Regions from separate parts of the Paenibacillus sp. P36 genome, predicted to be linked through region 1. Evidence: riboswitches for the same ligand, from Rfam matches in the RefSeq annotation. Region 1 holds a riboswitch; the other holds the start of a gene.
The links. Region 1 has a riboswitch for FMN ahead of ACKTT9_RS35650 (DMT family transporter). Riboswitches for the same ligand answer to the same signal wherever they lie in the genome.

Region 1 (7,577 bases):
GCGCACGACCAAGTGCAAGACGAAATCGTAGAGCGCGTTCAAAAGCGCGTATGGCAAGGCATGGGGCTAATCGTGCTGCACTCCGGACACTTCTCCAAAGTGTTTAAGAAGCTGATGGGCACATCCTGTGACCTCAAATGGCGTGAAGCGGACGAAAAAGAGCGCATTTGGGTTGTTGCGCCAGGTCATCCAATCGTGGAAGGCATTGGGGAGTACATCGATCTTGAAGCTGAGGAAATGTACGGAGAACACTTCGATATTCCGCAACCGGATGAGTTAATCATGGTTTCCTGGTTCGAAGGTGGAGAAGTATTCCGCAGTGGTTGCACGTTTAACCGTGGAAACGGGAAAATTTTCTACTTCCGCCCAGGTCATGAGACTTACCGTACTTACTACAATGAGCAAATTCGCCGCGTAATCTCCAATGCGGTTCAGTGGGCTGCTCCGTCCACACGTGAGTATCCGAAATACGGCAATCATAAGCCGCTTGAAGAAATTAAAGCGAAAGTTAAAGCTTGATACGAATAGGGGTACCCAGGCGGTCTTTTGCAGACTTGCGGGGCACCCCTTTTTTATTTCCAGAGTGGGATATGAAAATAAAGAATCAAAAATGCGACGGCCACAACAGAAAGAAGCAGCCCGGCAGCTCGATGGCTATGGAGCAGTCTGATGGCCAAGAACATGAAGAAGTAAAAAGCAATCGACCATATAAAGTGCCACCCATGATGATAAGTGATCCGACCGTAAGCATACCACAGATATTCAAGCGCCGAAAAACCGATTACCCACAGGAAATAGTAAATCACCTGGGTGCGTTTGGCGGCAGGAAAGAAAGTTAGATACAGCAGCGTTGTACTTGGGAGCAGCAGGAAAGTGTTAACAAGGTCGGCCGTTTTGTGGTTTAGCAACAAATCAGGGTGAAACGACCAGATCATGTGATCATGACACAGGAAATTGTAAAGCAAATTGCAAAAAGAGACAAAAAGCATGACGTCGTAGTATTTATTCCACTGCTTATAGGTTCGTGAGACAATTGCAGCTATAACGAAAAGTAGATTCGTAATTAAAATCACGTAAAAGGCCCCTAGACATGAGTCGTAAATGTAGGGTTAGTTTCTGCAAAAGTGTAAAATTTTACACTTGCTTCTGCGCTTTTTCCGTTGCTTTCATCCAGACTCGGTCAGGTCTCCACCGCAATCCACTCAGCATCCCACTACTATCCCATCTTCAACACCATTCACTCAGCGCCCCATTGCTACTCCATATCCAACACATTCACTCAGTACCCCATTGCTACTCCATATCCAACACATTCACTCAGTACCCCATTGCTACTCCATCACCATCATCATCCACTCAGCATCCCATCTCTAATCTCCATTCTGGTTCTATCCAACCTTTGTCCTGCCACACATTCATTGGTTAGGGGGAAGGGGAACTATGGGGCGCTATTTTGGCTATAGCCATCCTTTTTCCTGTTTTGAGGGAACTGCAGGGTCTTATTTCTCATCACCAAGCTGAATTAGTGCCATTATTAGCAAAATAGAGGATCGTAGTTCCTTTAGATATGCCAAATAGCGGTCTCTGGAACAAATAGCGGCCCGTAGTTCCTCTGCGTTCTAAATTTTCGTGCTAGCACTCACACTAACATTCGCCATCACTCGCATAACGCCCCGCAATAGCGATAAGCCGTCTAACGCCATCCCGTAAATGCTCCTCATTCACGAAGGAATAGCTTAAACGGATCCAGGAGTTCATCTCTCTGAGCGGATCGCAGATCACGCCAGGAACGAAGGAGACCGATTGCCGGAGGCACTCCTCCAGCAGCTGCTGGGCCGGGATATGGTCCGGGAGCTGGAGCCACAGGTTGAAGCCGCCTTGAGGGCTGACCCAGCGCCATCCGGTGGAGGCTAGCTCCTGCTCAACAATTTCTTTTCGGATCTGCAGGGCAATACGCAGTTTCTCCAAATGCTGCTGCATTCTAGGAGATTCGAAATAATGCAGGAACATTTTCTGATTGACGAGGGGTGTGCCGTTGTCAGCTAATGATTTGGCCGTAATGAGTGATTGGATGACATGCGTGCCTCCCATGACAGCACAAATTCGCAGCCCAGGCGCGATATATTTGCTAAAACTGCGGAGATACACGACCCAGCCTTCCGTGTCATAAGTCAGCATAGGCGAAGGAGGAGGTTGGTCCAAGTACATCTCGTGAATGGCGTCATCTTCGATCAGCAGACAGCGATAGCGTTCAGCCAGATCAACGAGCTGCTTGCGCTGTGCGGCCGGAACCGTGTACCCGGTAGGATTATGAAAGGTAGGATTCATATAAAACAATTGTGGTTTATGCTTCTCCATAAGCTTCTCGAGTTTCGCCAGATCATAGCCGTCCGGGCTGATCTCGACAGGAATAAACCGCGCTCCCTGCTGGCGGAAAATATCAAGTGCAGCACTATACGTCGGCCGCTCAACCAAGATCGGATCCATGGGGCGGATATAGATCCGCGAGATGAGGTCGATGGCTTGCTGACCGCCTGTAGTAATCAAAAGATCGTTTGCAGCGAGCTGGAGGTTATGATGCCGAACCATGTAACGGCAGAGATACTCGCGAAGCTCCTCATCCCCTTGTGCGTTGGAGTAGGTGCCCATGAGCTTTGGATAAATGTCGAAAACTTTTTTCACATGTTCGGACAAAAAAAGATTCGGCAGCAAGTTAGGATCGATTAAAGCCTGTGAGAATTGGTACGTGACAGGGATTTGCTGAATTTCGGACAAGGAGTTTTTTAGAGCGTTGGACGTGGTGAACGAACGACCTTTTTCCGTATGCTCTGTATGGGGTTGCTCCTCTGTCTTGCAGGGACTTACGTAATAACCGGATTTCTCTTTGACGTAAACTTTCTGATGCTGCTTCAGCAACTGATAAGCACGAAAAACGGTCAGCCTGTGCACCTGCAGCTCTTCGGCAAGACGCCGGATGGAGGGGAGCTTGTCATGGGCTTGCCACTCGCCGCGATCCATGCGGGTAACCATATACTCATAAGTTTGCCTGAAAAGCAGATTAGCTTCTTTTCCAGATGTTCCTGGCGTCTTCATCCGATTTTCCCCCTTTGTTTCCTCTATGATACAACAATCATTGGAAAAACTGTTCTAGTGTCATGCATCTGTTCTGTTGCTTACCTAGTATGATACATACCAAGAGGGGGAAAACAGTCATGATTATTTTTAATTATTTGCTTATCTGTCTAATTTTTGGCACAACATTTCTGGCGATTAAGGTGGGGGTGGATGCGTCAGCGCCGCCATTTTTTTCAGCAGGCTTGAGGTTTTTTATTGCAGGGATGTTATTGTTCTGTTGGTTATTGTGGCGGAAAAAAACTACGCTAGCTCTGTTGTTTCGCAAAGAGATGCTGCTTACGGGCATCGGTCTCACATTCGGCACATTCGCAACCTTGTACTGGGCGGAGCAATATGTGTCTTCCGGGATTGCGGCCGTCCTATCGGCTACTGGACCGATTATGATTCTCGTGCTCCAAACCTTCGTATTGCGTCTGAAGACGACAAGGCTCTCTGTATTTGGCTGCATACTCGGCTTTGCAGGTATTATTATCCTTTTGCTGCCACAACTTGCGGTATCCGCCAACATCATTTGGGTGATCGGGAGCGTGGCGATTCTGGTTGGAGAACTGTTCTATTGTATGGGAGCTCTATATTCGAAAAAGGTCATTCAGCAATTTCCTGAGGCATCGCCGATTGCGCTGAACGCGGCGCAGATGATATGCGGAGGATTGCTGCTGCTGATTCTTTCATTTTTTACAGAACCTGTGAACGTTCAAAGCTTATTTTCTCCAAAAGCAGCCGGCTCTCTACTGTATTTAATCGTGATTGGCTCCATGGTGGGACATAGTCTGTTCTATTGGTTAGTGGCCAAAACGAATCCGGTTTTTCCAGCGACATGGCTGTACATTTCTCCATTGATTGCCCTGGCGGTGGGGGTCGTGTTTTATGGGGAGAGCATCACTTGGGTCACAGCTGTAGGCGTGGTAACCGTCATTGCCGGGACGATTTGTGCGAATCTGGATAGCTTGAAACCATTGCTGCAACGGCGAAAAACGGCGTGATTACGAAAAAGGGTAAGTTAATTGCGTTCTCTTTCATATGAAACAACATTTATAGAAATAATAACCACAGGAGATCAGGGTTGAACGGAAGCAGCACAAGTTTGATGGAATGGAGCTAAGTGATGGGTCACATAACAGTGTTGATTAGTTCATATTTGCCTGTAATCATTGCCTTGTTATGCTTGATTGCAGCTTGGTTTTTTGGGGATTGGAGCAACTGGAAGACCTATTATCCAACTATTCTTTTTGCTATCTGCGTAGATTTTCTCATTAGCCTTCTAAGCTATAATTTCTCGCTATGGGAATTTCATAAATCCGCAGTAACGCCTAACCATACCATCGCAGATTTTATGATTGCTTTTACTAATCTTCCATGCATTGTGATGGTGTATTTGCACAAATATCCTCTTAAGTCGCGTCCGCTGAGACAAGTGGTCTATATGGCCATTTGGTCGGCTGTATTTACCTGCATTGAAGGACTATTTCTGCTAATAAAAATGCTTACATATCATAACAACTGGAATTTCTGGTGGTCAATTGCGGTTTGGGTTTTCATGTTCATTGGGCTGCGGTTGCATTTTACGAGGCCTTTATGGGCGTGGTTGCTGTGTTTGGTAGGTGTGGTTTTCTTGATTCTATATTTCCATATTCCGATTGCTAAAATGAAATAATGGCAGCGTGGCATATGTCACGATTATACAACATCAATAGTAAAAAAGAAGGAGAATTCTTCATTCTCCTTCTCCAAAGGGTAAAACTAGACACGAATATCCAGATTCCCACCCAAGTTTGGTTGAACACTTTGTTGCATCATTTGTACCATTTGCTGAGCTTGTTGTGTGGATTGATCTTTAGCCATGCTAAGAACCCGTATTTGTACTGCTTGAGCTAAGCTGCCCTGGGCTACGGACATGGAAAGCGCAGGAACGTCCATGAGTTTCCTCCTTTATGATTAATGGGCTAACACGTTATATATCGGAAAATGAGTGGAAAATTCTTAGCTTATAGCAAGGATGAAAAATCCTTGCTTTTTTTATTTTATGGTGCTAATATTCAGGAATAAATATCACTTATGTTTTGTAAGTGACCACAAATTGAATAATTGAACCTTCGGGGCAGGGTGCAATTCCCTACCGGCGGTGAGGATACGTGCAAATGTATCTCAAGCCCGCGACTCCCGGCCTGTTAGGCTGGGACTGACTTGGTGAGATTCCAGGGCCGACGGTTATAGTCCGGATGGGAGAAGGTGAAAAACAGCTTGTCAAAAACTTAGGTGATTGACAGGTCTGTTTGTCAATGCCCCCGCTGATCATGAAGCGGGGGCATTGTCTCTTTTCAGAGGGTTCAATTCAAAAATTCTTTAGGAGGTTTTTGAATTGGAAAATGTATTTAAGTTAGGAACAAAGCAGGCGCATGTGGTTTCAGCGCGCTCTGGAGGCATCAGCGGAGTTTGGTATGTGGCGTTAGGGGCTACGCTTTGGGGGCTCGACCCGCTCTTTCGGATCTTGCTGTTAAAAAGCTTTTCTTCAGCGCAAATCGTATTTATTGAGCACCTGCTCCTTGCCTGCTATGCGGTGCCAATACTCGTGAAGTATCGGAAAACCTTGATCGGTAAGCTCTCGCTGGGCGTCATCGGTGCGTTGCTGTTCATCTCCTGGGGCGGCTCGGCGATAGCAACGATTTTGTTTACAGCGGCATTCTCGCATGGTAATGCGAACGCGATATTGCTTTTACAGAAATTACAGCCCTTATTCGCTATTATTTTAGCTCGCGTAATGCTCAAAGAGACGTTGCCTTCTAAATTTTTTGCTTATATTGCAGTGGCGCTGCTAGGCACGTATTTGCTGACATTCGGCTTTTCGTCGCCGGAGATGGGCCTCCAAGATCTAGGAACGATAAGCTGCTTATTCTCTATTCTTGCAGCTGGCTTATGGGGCGGCTCGACGGTCATGGGCAAGTACTTGCTGCAGAAAAAGCTCGATTTCCCAATTGTTACTTCGCTGCGCTTCCTGCTCGCCATCCCGTTGCTGACGGTCGTACTTGTGGCTAGCGGCGACGCCTGGCACTTAACTGGAACTAGCGGCGGCTTAATACTTATTGCCGTTAACCTTTTGTTTCAGGCGTTTTTCCCGGGCTTGCTTTCCATGCTCCTCTATTATAAAGGGCTGACCTCAACCAAGGCGTTTTTCGCAACGTTGGCGGAGCTTGCGTTCCCGGCGGTTGGCGTCTGCGTGAACTGGCTTGTTTTCGGGCAAAAGCTGACCGTAGGACAGCTGGCCGGCTTCATCGTGATTTGGCTCACCTTGTGGGTCATGAGCCGCAATCAGAGCAAAGCTGCGGTATAAAAAAAGAAAGAGGCTGTCCCTCGGTCACGTGAAGATCTTGACCTTGGGAAGCCTCTTTTGTTTGCCCACTTCTCAAACCCAAGCATCCTCACGAAACCTTCGGGACCTTGAGTTTGCGATCTATTTGCGCTGTTTCCCCAGGCTCAAGGTAAAAGGCAACCCCGCCTCGCTCGTTCGCAGCGCGCACCGTCATACCGTGATGGTCCATGATCTGCTTCACGATGGCAAGACCAAGCCCGAACTGGCCGTCCCCGCCAGAGCGGAAGGGCTCAAAGAGGCTGTCCGCGATCGCCTGATCGAGCGGCGGACCATCGTTGCTGATCTGCAGCCGCGAGAATCCGGCTGCAGCTTCCTTACCATCGCCACTAGATGACGGCGTGAGGAGAATCCGGATGCCGCTTTTGGCATAGCGGAGTTGATTGTCGAGCATGTTCTCCAAGGCGATTTTCCATTGATCGGGATCGCCATTCAGAGTAGCGGGAGGGAGCTCCATCTCCCACTCGATTTCAGGACGGCGATAGCGCAGCCGTTCAACCACATCTTCGATGACCTCGTGCAGCTCGAAAGGGCGGAACGGCTTCTCGCGAGCGGTGACATAGTTCAGTTTGTTGAGCAGCAGCAGGTCGCGAATTCGCTTCTCGAGGCGCTCGCCCTCCTTCAGAATGACGCCCAAGCTTTCGCCTAAGGTCCCTTTCGGGAAAACGCCGTCGAGAATGGACTGGGCATAGCTGCGGATCACCATGACCGGGGTTTTCAGCTCGTGAGAAGTGTGCTGGAGGAAGAACTGCTGCGCCTTGTCCTGGCGCACGAGACGTTGCCGCATCGCTTCAATCGCTTTGGCCAGTCGTCCCACTTCATCTTTACGCCCAGTTTCGATCGGGTCGTGCCAATCTCGTTCAGCCATACGTCCAACGTGTTTTTCCATCTGGACGAGCGGACGAGTGAAGTAGCGGGCGATGATCAGACAAGGCAGCCATGAAATCACGATGAGACCAACCATCATCAGCATAAGTCTGCCAAACATGGTCATGACCAGGTCGTTACGATAATTGCCCCAGGCATAAGAAACGATAAAGCTGGGTTGGCCTTGAACTAGTTCTTTGCGAATCACGTA
Region 2 (7,577 bases), 3.9 Mb from region 1:
GCCTTGAACGAGCTGATTATTCATAAGCCGCAGCAGGAGGATGGCAACCGCGTCCTGATTGATATGATGCTGATTGTTCGAAAAGTGAAAGAGCGGTACCCGGAGCTGCAAATTGAGCATTTTGGGGAACCTCATGTGCTCCTTGAAATTTTTTCTGATAATAAAAAAGCAAGTCCAGTACTCATCGGATTGGTATGGCTGCTGCTGTTCATCGGTTCAGGGCTGGCCATCATGAATTTCCATGCCGATGTCTCCATGCTGGAGGTTCACCAGAGGATCTACGAGCTGATGACGGGTAAAAAGGTAGACCATCCGCTCATTCTGCAAATACCGTATTCCCTCGGCATAGGTGTCGGGATGGTGATCTTCTTCAACCATTTGTTTAAAAAGAAATTCAATGAGGAACCAAGTCCGCTTGAAGTGGAAATGTTCATGTACCAGGAGAATATTAACCATTATGTGATCACCGAAGAGTATATGAAAATTCATGAGGAAGGGGAGTCGAAGGGATGACTCTCCTTGGAGAAGTCCTTCTGATTGCTTTTATCGGTTTAGCGGGAGGAATTGCCGTGGGCAGCGGGATGGTGGCCTTTCTTGTGGTTCTGGACATTATTCCGAGGTTGGCACAGATCACACGAACATTCTCAAAAATACGTGCGTATGAAGCTGCGGTTGTGTTAGGTTCCCTTTTGTTTACTTGGGTGGATTTTAGCGATATGAAGGTGCATCTATTTCCGATAAGTGCTGCGCTCATTGGACTATTTGCCGGCTGTTTTGTAGGGATGTTAGCAGCAGCGCTTACTGAAATTATTAATGTGCTGCCGATCCTTGCCAAGAGGGTGGGTATGGGTTCCTATATGATTTTGCTGCTGATGGCGATGATTTTCGGCAAAGTATTTGGATCCTTGTTTGAGTGGTTGTTTTATTAAGGATTGAAGGAGGCGCACGGACATGAAAGTAATCGTCAAGACTGGGAATGACCATGAACATGAACACGATAATGTGAACGAATCCAAAGAAAATTTAGATAAACTGGCCATTGATGAGGAAGGGAATTTATCGGAATATAATCCAATCACGAATATGACGCCTGAGGAAAAGGAGTTGAAAACTCAGGAAGATATTCCCGATAATTTAGAGGATGTCAAACGAGTTCTGGAAGAGCGCGTTGGCCTCAATCGCAGCTTCGATCTTGTGATGAGGGAGATGGTGTTCGGATCAAAAAGAGTAGGGATCTTCTACTGTAACGGGTTCGTCAAAGATACGGTTTTATCCGATATTCTGACACGCCTTTCCTATGCTAGTGAAAAAAGTGTGAACCACCACACGGTCGAATCTTTCATGGATTATCTAATCCCTCATAATCAAGTCAAGTCCTACAAAAAAATGTCCGAAATCGTAGGGCAGGTGCTCATGGGTGGAACCGCACTCTTCATTGAAGGGGAAACGGCCGCTATCGCTATCGACGTCAAGAGCTATCCTGTTCGATCCATCGGCGAGCCAGATTTGGAGCGGGTTGTCAGAGGTTCACGGGACGGTTTCGTAGAAACCTTATTATTGAACGTAACACTCGTTAGACGAAGAGTGCGCGATGAGCGGTTGAAGCTGGAGATTATGCAAATAGGCAAACGAACCAAAACGGATGTCTGCATCGGTTATATAAACGATATTGCAAATGCGGATTTGGTCGATGCGATTAAAGAGAAAATTAGCGAAGTGAAGATAGATGGTCTCCCCCTTGGCGAAAAGCAGCTGGAGGAACTTATCGTGAATAAAGGCTGGAACCCATATCCGATGGTGCGCTTTTCGGAGCGTCCCGATGTTGTGTCCGCACATTTGATGGAAGGGCATGTGTGTCTATTTGTGGATACATCTCCAAGCGTCATGATTTTGCCAACGACCTTCTTCCATCATGTGCAGCATGCAGAGGAATATAGACAAACGCCGTTTATCGGCACTTATTTAAGGTGGGTGCGGTTTGCCGGAATCATGTCCTCCATTTTCCTGCTTCCGCTTTGGTTTATGATGGTGATGGATCCTTCTTTAAAACCTCCCGGTTTAGAATTTCTCGGGCCGCAGAAAGAGGGAACACTTCCACTTCTAGTTCAATTCCTAATCGCCGATATCGGGATCGATCTGATGCGGATGGCCGCGGTGCATACCCCGTCTCCGCTTGCCACGGCTATGGGCTTGGTAGCAGCCATTCTGGTGGGGGATATAGCTGTTAAAACAGGATTATTCATCAATGAAGTGATTCTGTATCTGGCTCTTGCCTCCATTGGTATGTTTGCCACTCCAAGTTATGAATTGGGGCTGGCTAACCGGATTGTCCGGCTGGGGCTGCTTATTGCTGTGGCTATCTTCCATGTCCCGGGTTTTGTAGTCGGATCAACATTGTGGCTGCTCTGGCTGGCTACAAGAAAATCCTACAATGCGCCCTACATGTGGCCGCTCATTCCTTTCAACGCGAAAAGCTTCTTTTCGATTATTCTACGCCGTCCCGTATTGGCAGCCAAAACGCGTCTAAGCATTACAAAACCGATTGACGGCACACGTCAACCCAAATCTTAATAAACTAAAAGGACAAGAGCATTCTTCTTGTCCTTTTTACGATTTAGGGCCGCGAGGATATTGTCAAATGCGCTTTTCCTATGTTAATTTAAATAGTAATGCGCATTCGGCCGTTTGAGCGAAATATGAGCAGCAGCAGGTTCAGGGTGAGGGGGAAATGAAGCTATGTATTTGCATGGTACAAGTAAAATTAACGGTCAAGGTCACCTTGAAATCGGTGGTGTCGACGCAACGAAGCTGGTTGCGGAATATGGGACACCTTTATATGTGTTTGACGAAGCTCTTGTACGTGAACGTTGCCGCGAGTTTGTAGATGCTTTCAAAGCGTCCGGTCTCAAATTCCAAGTGGCTTATGCGAGCAAAGCTTTTTGCGTGATGGCGATGTGCCGGATTGTTGAAGAAGAAGGAATGTCCCTTGATGTTGTATCGGACGGTGAGCTGTATACAGCTCTTCAAGCTGGATTCCCGGCAGAGCGGATTCATTTCCATGGCAACAACAAAACGATTGACGAGATTGAGATGGCGATTGATGCGAAAATCGGCTGTTTCGTTGTAGATAATTTTATCGAGCTTCAAATGCTGAACGCCATTGCCGGTGAGAAACGTCAGAAAGTGAAAATTTTACTGCGTATTACGCCAGGTGTCGAAGCACATACGCATGAATATATTTCCACAGGCCAAACGGATTCCAAGTTCGGTTTCGATCTAGGCAACGGTTCCGCATTCCGCGCGGTGGAAGAGGCTTCCAAGCTGAGCCATTTGGAACTGCTCGGTATTCATTCTCATATTGGCTCGCAAATTTTTGAAGTGGAAGGCTTCCGCATGGCGGCCGAGAAAATGGCCAGCTTCGCCGTTCAAGTTCGTCAAGAAATTGGCGTGACGTTCAAAGTCATTAACCTTGGCGGAGGCTTCGGTATCCGTTATGTGAACGAAGATACTCCGCTTCCGGTATCCGTCTACGTGAAAGCTATCACGGATGCGATTAAAGACAATTTCGGACGCAACGAATATCCGCTTCCCGAAATCTGGGTGGAGCCGGGCCGCAGCATCGTTGGCGATGCAGGAACGACCTTGTACACCGTTGGAACGGCGAAAGATATTCCTGGTGTACGTAAATATGTATCTGTCGATGGCGGTATGACAGATAACCCGCGCCCTGCTTTGTATGAGGCTGTGTATGAGGCAATGTTGGCAAACCGCGCAACCGAAGAGCCTACCGAGGTCGTATCGATTGCCGGCAAATGCTGTGAGAGCGGCGATATGCTGATTTGGGACGTGAACCTCCCGAAAGTGAACTCAGGCGATGTGCTTGCCGTGTCTTGCACAGGCGCATATAACTATGCGATGGCTAGCAACTACAATCGCATCCGCCGTCCAGGCGTAGTTTTCGTGAGCGAGGGTCAAAGCGATCTCGTCGTGAAGCGTGAAACGTTCGACAACATTGTCGGGAACGATCTAATTCCTGCTAGAATGAAACAAGTGAGCAAAACGGTTTAACATAGAACACAGCTGGATTTTCAGGCTGAGAACGGGCTATCCCTTAGGTCTTAAGGACTTGAGGGATAGTTTTTTGTGTGCTCACGAAACTAGAGTTCTCTATTCAGCTGAAAGGCAGATTTGTGAAATGCATCTTTTCATAGTAGAATAAGATATTATTGTCTAAAGGAGTGGACCACAATGGCCAAACAAGCAAAAATTAAACTAGCAGGCGGTGGCGAAGTTCTAATCGATCTTTTCGAAAATGACGCGCCAAATACCGTTGCCAACTTTGAAAAATTAGCAAACTCCGGTTTCTACAACGGACTTGTTTTTCATCGCGTAATCCCAGGATTCGTTGCACAAGGCGGTTGTCCATCCGGCACAGGAACTGGTGGCCCAGGCTACCAAATCAACTGTGAAATCAACCCTAACAAACATGAGCGCGGCTCCCTGGCTATGGCTCATGCAGGCAGAAACACAGGTGGAAGCCAATTCTACATCGCTTACCAACCACAACCTCACCTTGATGGACAACATACTGTCTTCGGTAAAGTGTCCAAAGGTATGGAACTCGTTGATGCTTTCAAGGGCAGAGACTTGATGGAAAAAGTAGAAGTTGTAGAAGTTTAATATTGGAGAATGGGAATAGCCTGCTGACAGTTGTCAGCAGGTTCTTTTATTTGAGGGGCTGAACATGGAAATTGGCTATGAAATGGCTGAATAAGAGCAAGTCTGCGCACGTAGTCTAGTGCTGGTGAGAAGCTGAGCTCCCTGGAGTCGACCTGGCATGAGCAACTTCAACGATGCAAAACATCGTTGGAAGCCGCCGAAGGTGGGGAAGTTTCAGAGTGGAAGGTGCTGCAGGATGTCAGCCAACGGACAGAGATGACCTTATTCGCAGAAATAAGGCTCTGTGAAATTCTAACGGACTGGAGAGGTGCTATTCATGATAATTGTGATGAAAATGGCCGTGAATTGACTGAATAGCGACTCTGGAGTCCGTTAGAGCTGAGAAATGCGCGAAATAACGGGTATAGCGGCTGTGTGGTCCGTTAGAGAGTGGTGAGCCTGCGCACGACATGCTAGCGAAGGTGAGAAGCTGAGCTCCAACGAGTAGACCAGGCATGAGCAACTTCAACGATGTAAAACGTCGTTGGAAGCGGCCCAAGGTGGGGAGCTTCAGAGTGAAAGTTGCTGCAGGAAGTCAGCTAACGGACAGAGATGACCTTATTTTGCAGAAATAAGGCTCTGTGAAATTCTAACGGACAGGAGAGCCGCTATTCACGATGATTCCGACTAAAATGGCCGTGAATGGACCGAATAGCGACTCTGGAGTCCGTTAGAGCTGGGAAATGCGTGAAATAACGGGAATAACGGCTGTGAGGTCCGTTAGAATGAGGGGGATGTGGGCAGAGCCTGCACAGGTCAGTATGTACTATTTGGAAGGGGAATATATCCAGTTTTATACAAATTATGCTACCAAAAACATAGGCGCAACCGAGTTGTAGCAATGCAAAATGAGTCGTTTTTTGTAGGGCGAGGTAAAAAAGACCTTGCTTTTTCGATGAGTGAGTGATAAATTTTTCATAAGTTACTTTTCATATGTGTGCAAACCTTCGGGGCGTGGTGAAATTCCACACCGGCGGTGATTTGATGGCAGGCTGATCTGGCTGCTTTCAATTAGTCCGTGACCCGTTTTGAAGCTAGCGGTACCTGATATACAGCTTCGCTACGGCTGACCCGGTGAGAATCCGGGACCGACAGTATAGTCTGGATGGGAGAAGGAATACGCGAACATTAGATTCGCTATGCATACTTGTACATTTTTTCACGAGAACAAAAATTCGGCAGGTCTATGCTTTGGCATGGATACGTCGTGCTTGTTTGATTTGATCAAAAATGCAGCAAGTGTGGATGGATGAAGCTTCTTCGTGTTACCTAAACAATCTCTGGCCCCTATCCGATATACGGAGGGGTCTTTTTGCATTCTATTTCAAAATAGCTTGGAAAGGCAGTGAACACACATGCATGTCTTGAATGATGAAGCTTATATGAGGCTCGCTCTGCAAATGGCTGAGAGTGCTCTTGGCCAGACAGGGATTAATCCCGTTGTTGGATGCGTCCTGGTAAAAGACGGGCGTATCGTGGGGATGGGGGCGCATCTGAAGCGGGGACATGGCCATGCTGAGGTTCTTGCTTTGCAGATGGCGGGCGAAGAAGCGAAGGGCAGTACGGCGTATGTTACGCTCGAGCCGTGCAGTCACTACGGCAAGACGCCGCCTTGCAGCGACCGTCTCATTGAGGCCGGTGTTGTCCGCGTTGTCGTTGCGGGCACCGACCCGAACCCGCAGGTTGCGGGCACGGGTATTGCCAAATTGCGCGCCCACGGCATAGACGTATCCGTTGGGCTGCTGGGAGAGGAAGCCTCGCTGATGAATGAGGCTTTTAATAAGTACATCGTCACGCGTATGCCTTTCGTGACGCTGAAAACAGCCAGCACGCTCGACGGCCGCATTGCCTCGAAAACAGGCGACAGCAAATGGATTACGTCGCCTGCGTCGCGCGCATTCGTGCATACTCTGCGCCATCGGCATCAGGGCATCATGGTCGGCGTCGATACTGTCATCGCCGACGACCCGCGCTTAAGCGCGCGCGGCGACGTACCGGCTGTGCAGCCGGTACGGATTATCGCGGACTCGCGCTTGCGAGTCCCGCTGGGCGCCCAGGTGCTCACCGAGCAGGATCGTCAGCCGACGATCCTGCTCGCCACCGCACAGGCGCCCGCAGAGCGGCGTGCCGCGCTGGAAGCGCGCGGCATCACGGTCCTCACCTGCGGCGACGGCCCGCAGGTGGATCTGACGCTCGCCATGCGGCAGCTCGGCGAGCGAGAGATCGGCTCCATCCTCCTAGAGGGTGGAGGCAAGCTGAGCGGCGCCATGCTGGAGCGGCGCCTGTTGGATAAGCTGGTGCTGATGTTTGCGCCGAAAATTATCGGCGGCGGGCAAGCAGCACCTATGAACATCACCTTCGAAGGCTTCGCGAAGATGGATGACGCAATTACGCTCGACCGGTTAAAGGTTGAGCAGTTCGGACCGGATGTATGCCTAACCGGGTATCCGGTTTATAAGAGCTAACGAATGGAGGGCTGTCATGTTTACCGGCATTATTGAAGAAATCGGCCACATGCGCCGCATTCATAGCGTAGGTCAAGCTATGGTATTAACGATTGGGGCAAAAAAGATCCTTGAGGATGTGCATCTGGGAGACAGTATTTCGGTGAATGGCGTTTGTCTGACAGTCATTTCGTTTGATCAGGAATCTTTCTCCGTAGATGTGATGCCGGAAACTTACCGCAAGACGAATTTGCGCAAGCTGCAAGCCGGTACACGCGTGAATTTGGAGCGAGCGATGGCGGCAAACGGCCGTTTCGGCGGACACATTGTGCAGGGACATGTAGATTCAACAGCAACGATTATTTCGCGGATTCCAGAAGAAAATGCGGTTGTTTATCGGTTCGAACCGGAGGA

Region 2: another riboswitch for FMN. It lies ahead of ribD (bifunctional diaminohydroxyphosphoribosylaminopyrimidine deaminase/5-amino-6-(5-phosphoribosylamino)uracil reductase RibD); the one in region 1 lies ahead of ACKTT9_RS35650 (DMT family transporter).

Annotation. Positions count from the first base shown of each region.
Region 1 covers NZ_AP038372.1:8,146,309-8,153,885, reverse strand. Annotated here, with positions in the region: gene ACKTT9_RS35680 (ThuA domain-containing protein) at 1-519, shown strand, start outside; gene ACKTT9_RS35675 (CBO0543 family protein) at 573-1,073, opposite strand; gene ACKTT9_RS35670 (PLP-dependent aminotransferase family protein) at 1,645-3,093, opposite strand; gene ACKTT9_RS35665 (DMT family transporter) at 3,213-4,118, shown strand; gene ACKTT9_RS35660 (CBO0543 family protein) at 4,241-4,789, shown strand; gene ACKTT9_RS35655 (YjfB family protein) at 4,876-5,052, opposite strand; FMN riboswitch at 5,221-5,370, shown strand; gene ACKTT9_RS35650 (DMT family transporter) at 5,534-6,463, shown strand; gene ACKTT9_RS35645 (histidine kinase dimerization/phospho-acceptor domain-containing protein) at 6,552-7,577, opposite strand, start outside.
Region 2 covers NZ_AP038372.1:3,260,536-3,268,112, forward strand. Annotated here, with positions in the region: gene ACKTT9_RS14455 (stage V sporulation protein AA) at 1-513, shown strand, start outside; gene ACKTT9_RS14460 (stage V sporulation protein AB) at 510-929, shown strand; gene ACKTT9_RS14465 (spore germination protein) at 952-2,571, shown strand; gene lysA (diaminopimelate decarboxylase) at 2,737-4,068, shown strand; gene ACKTT9_RS14475 (peptidylprolyl isomerase) at 4,249-4,680, shown strand; FMN riboswitch at 5,659-5,840, shown strand; gene ribD (bifunctional diaminohydroxyphosphoribosylaminopyrimidine deaminase/5-amino-6-(5-phosphoribosylamino)uracil reductase RibD) at 6,075-7,184, shown strand; gene ribE (riboflavin synthase) at 7,201-7,577, shown strand, end outside.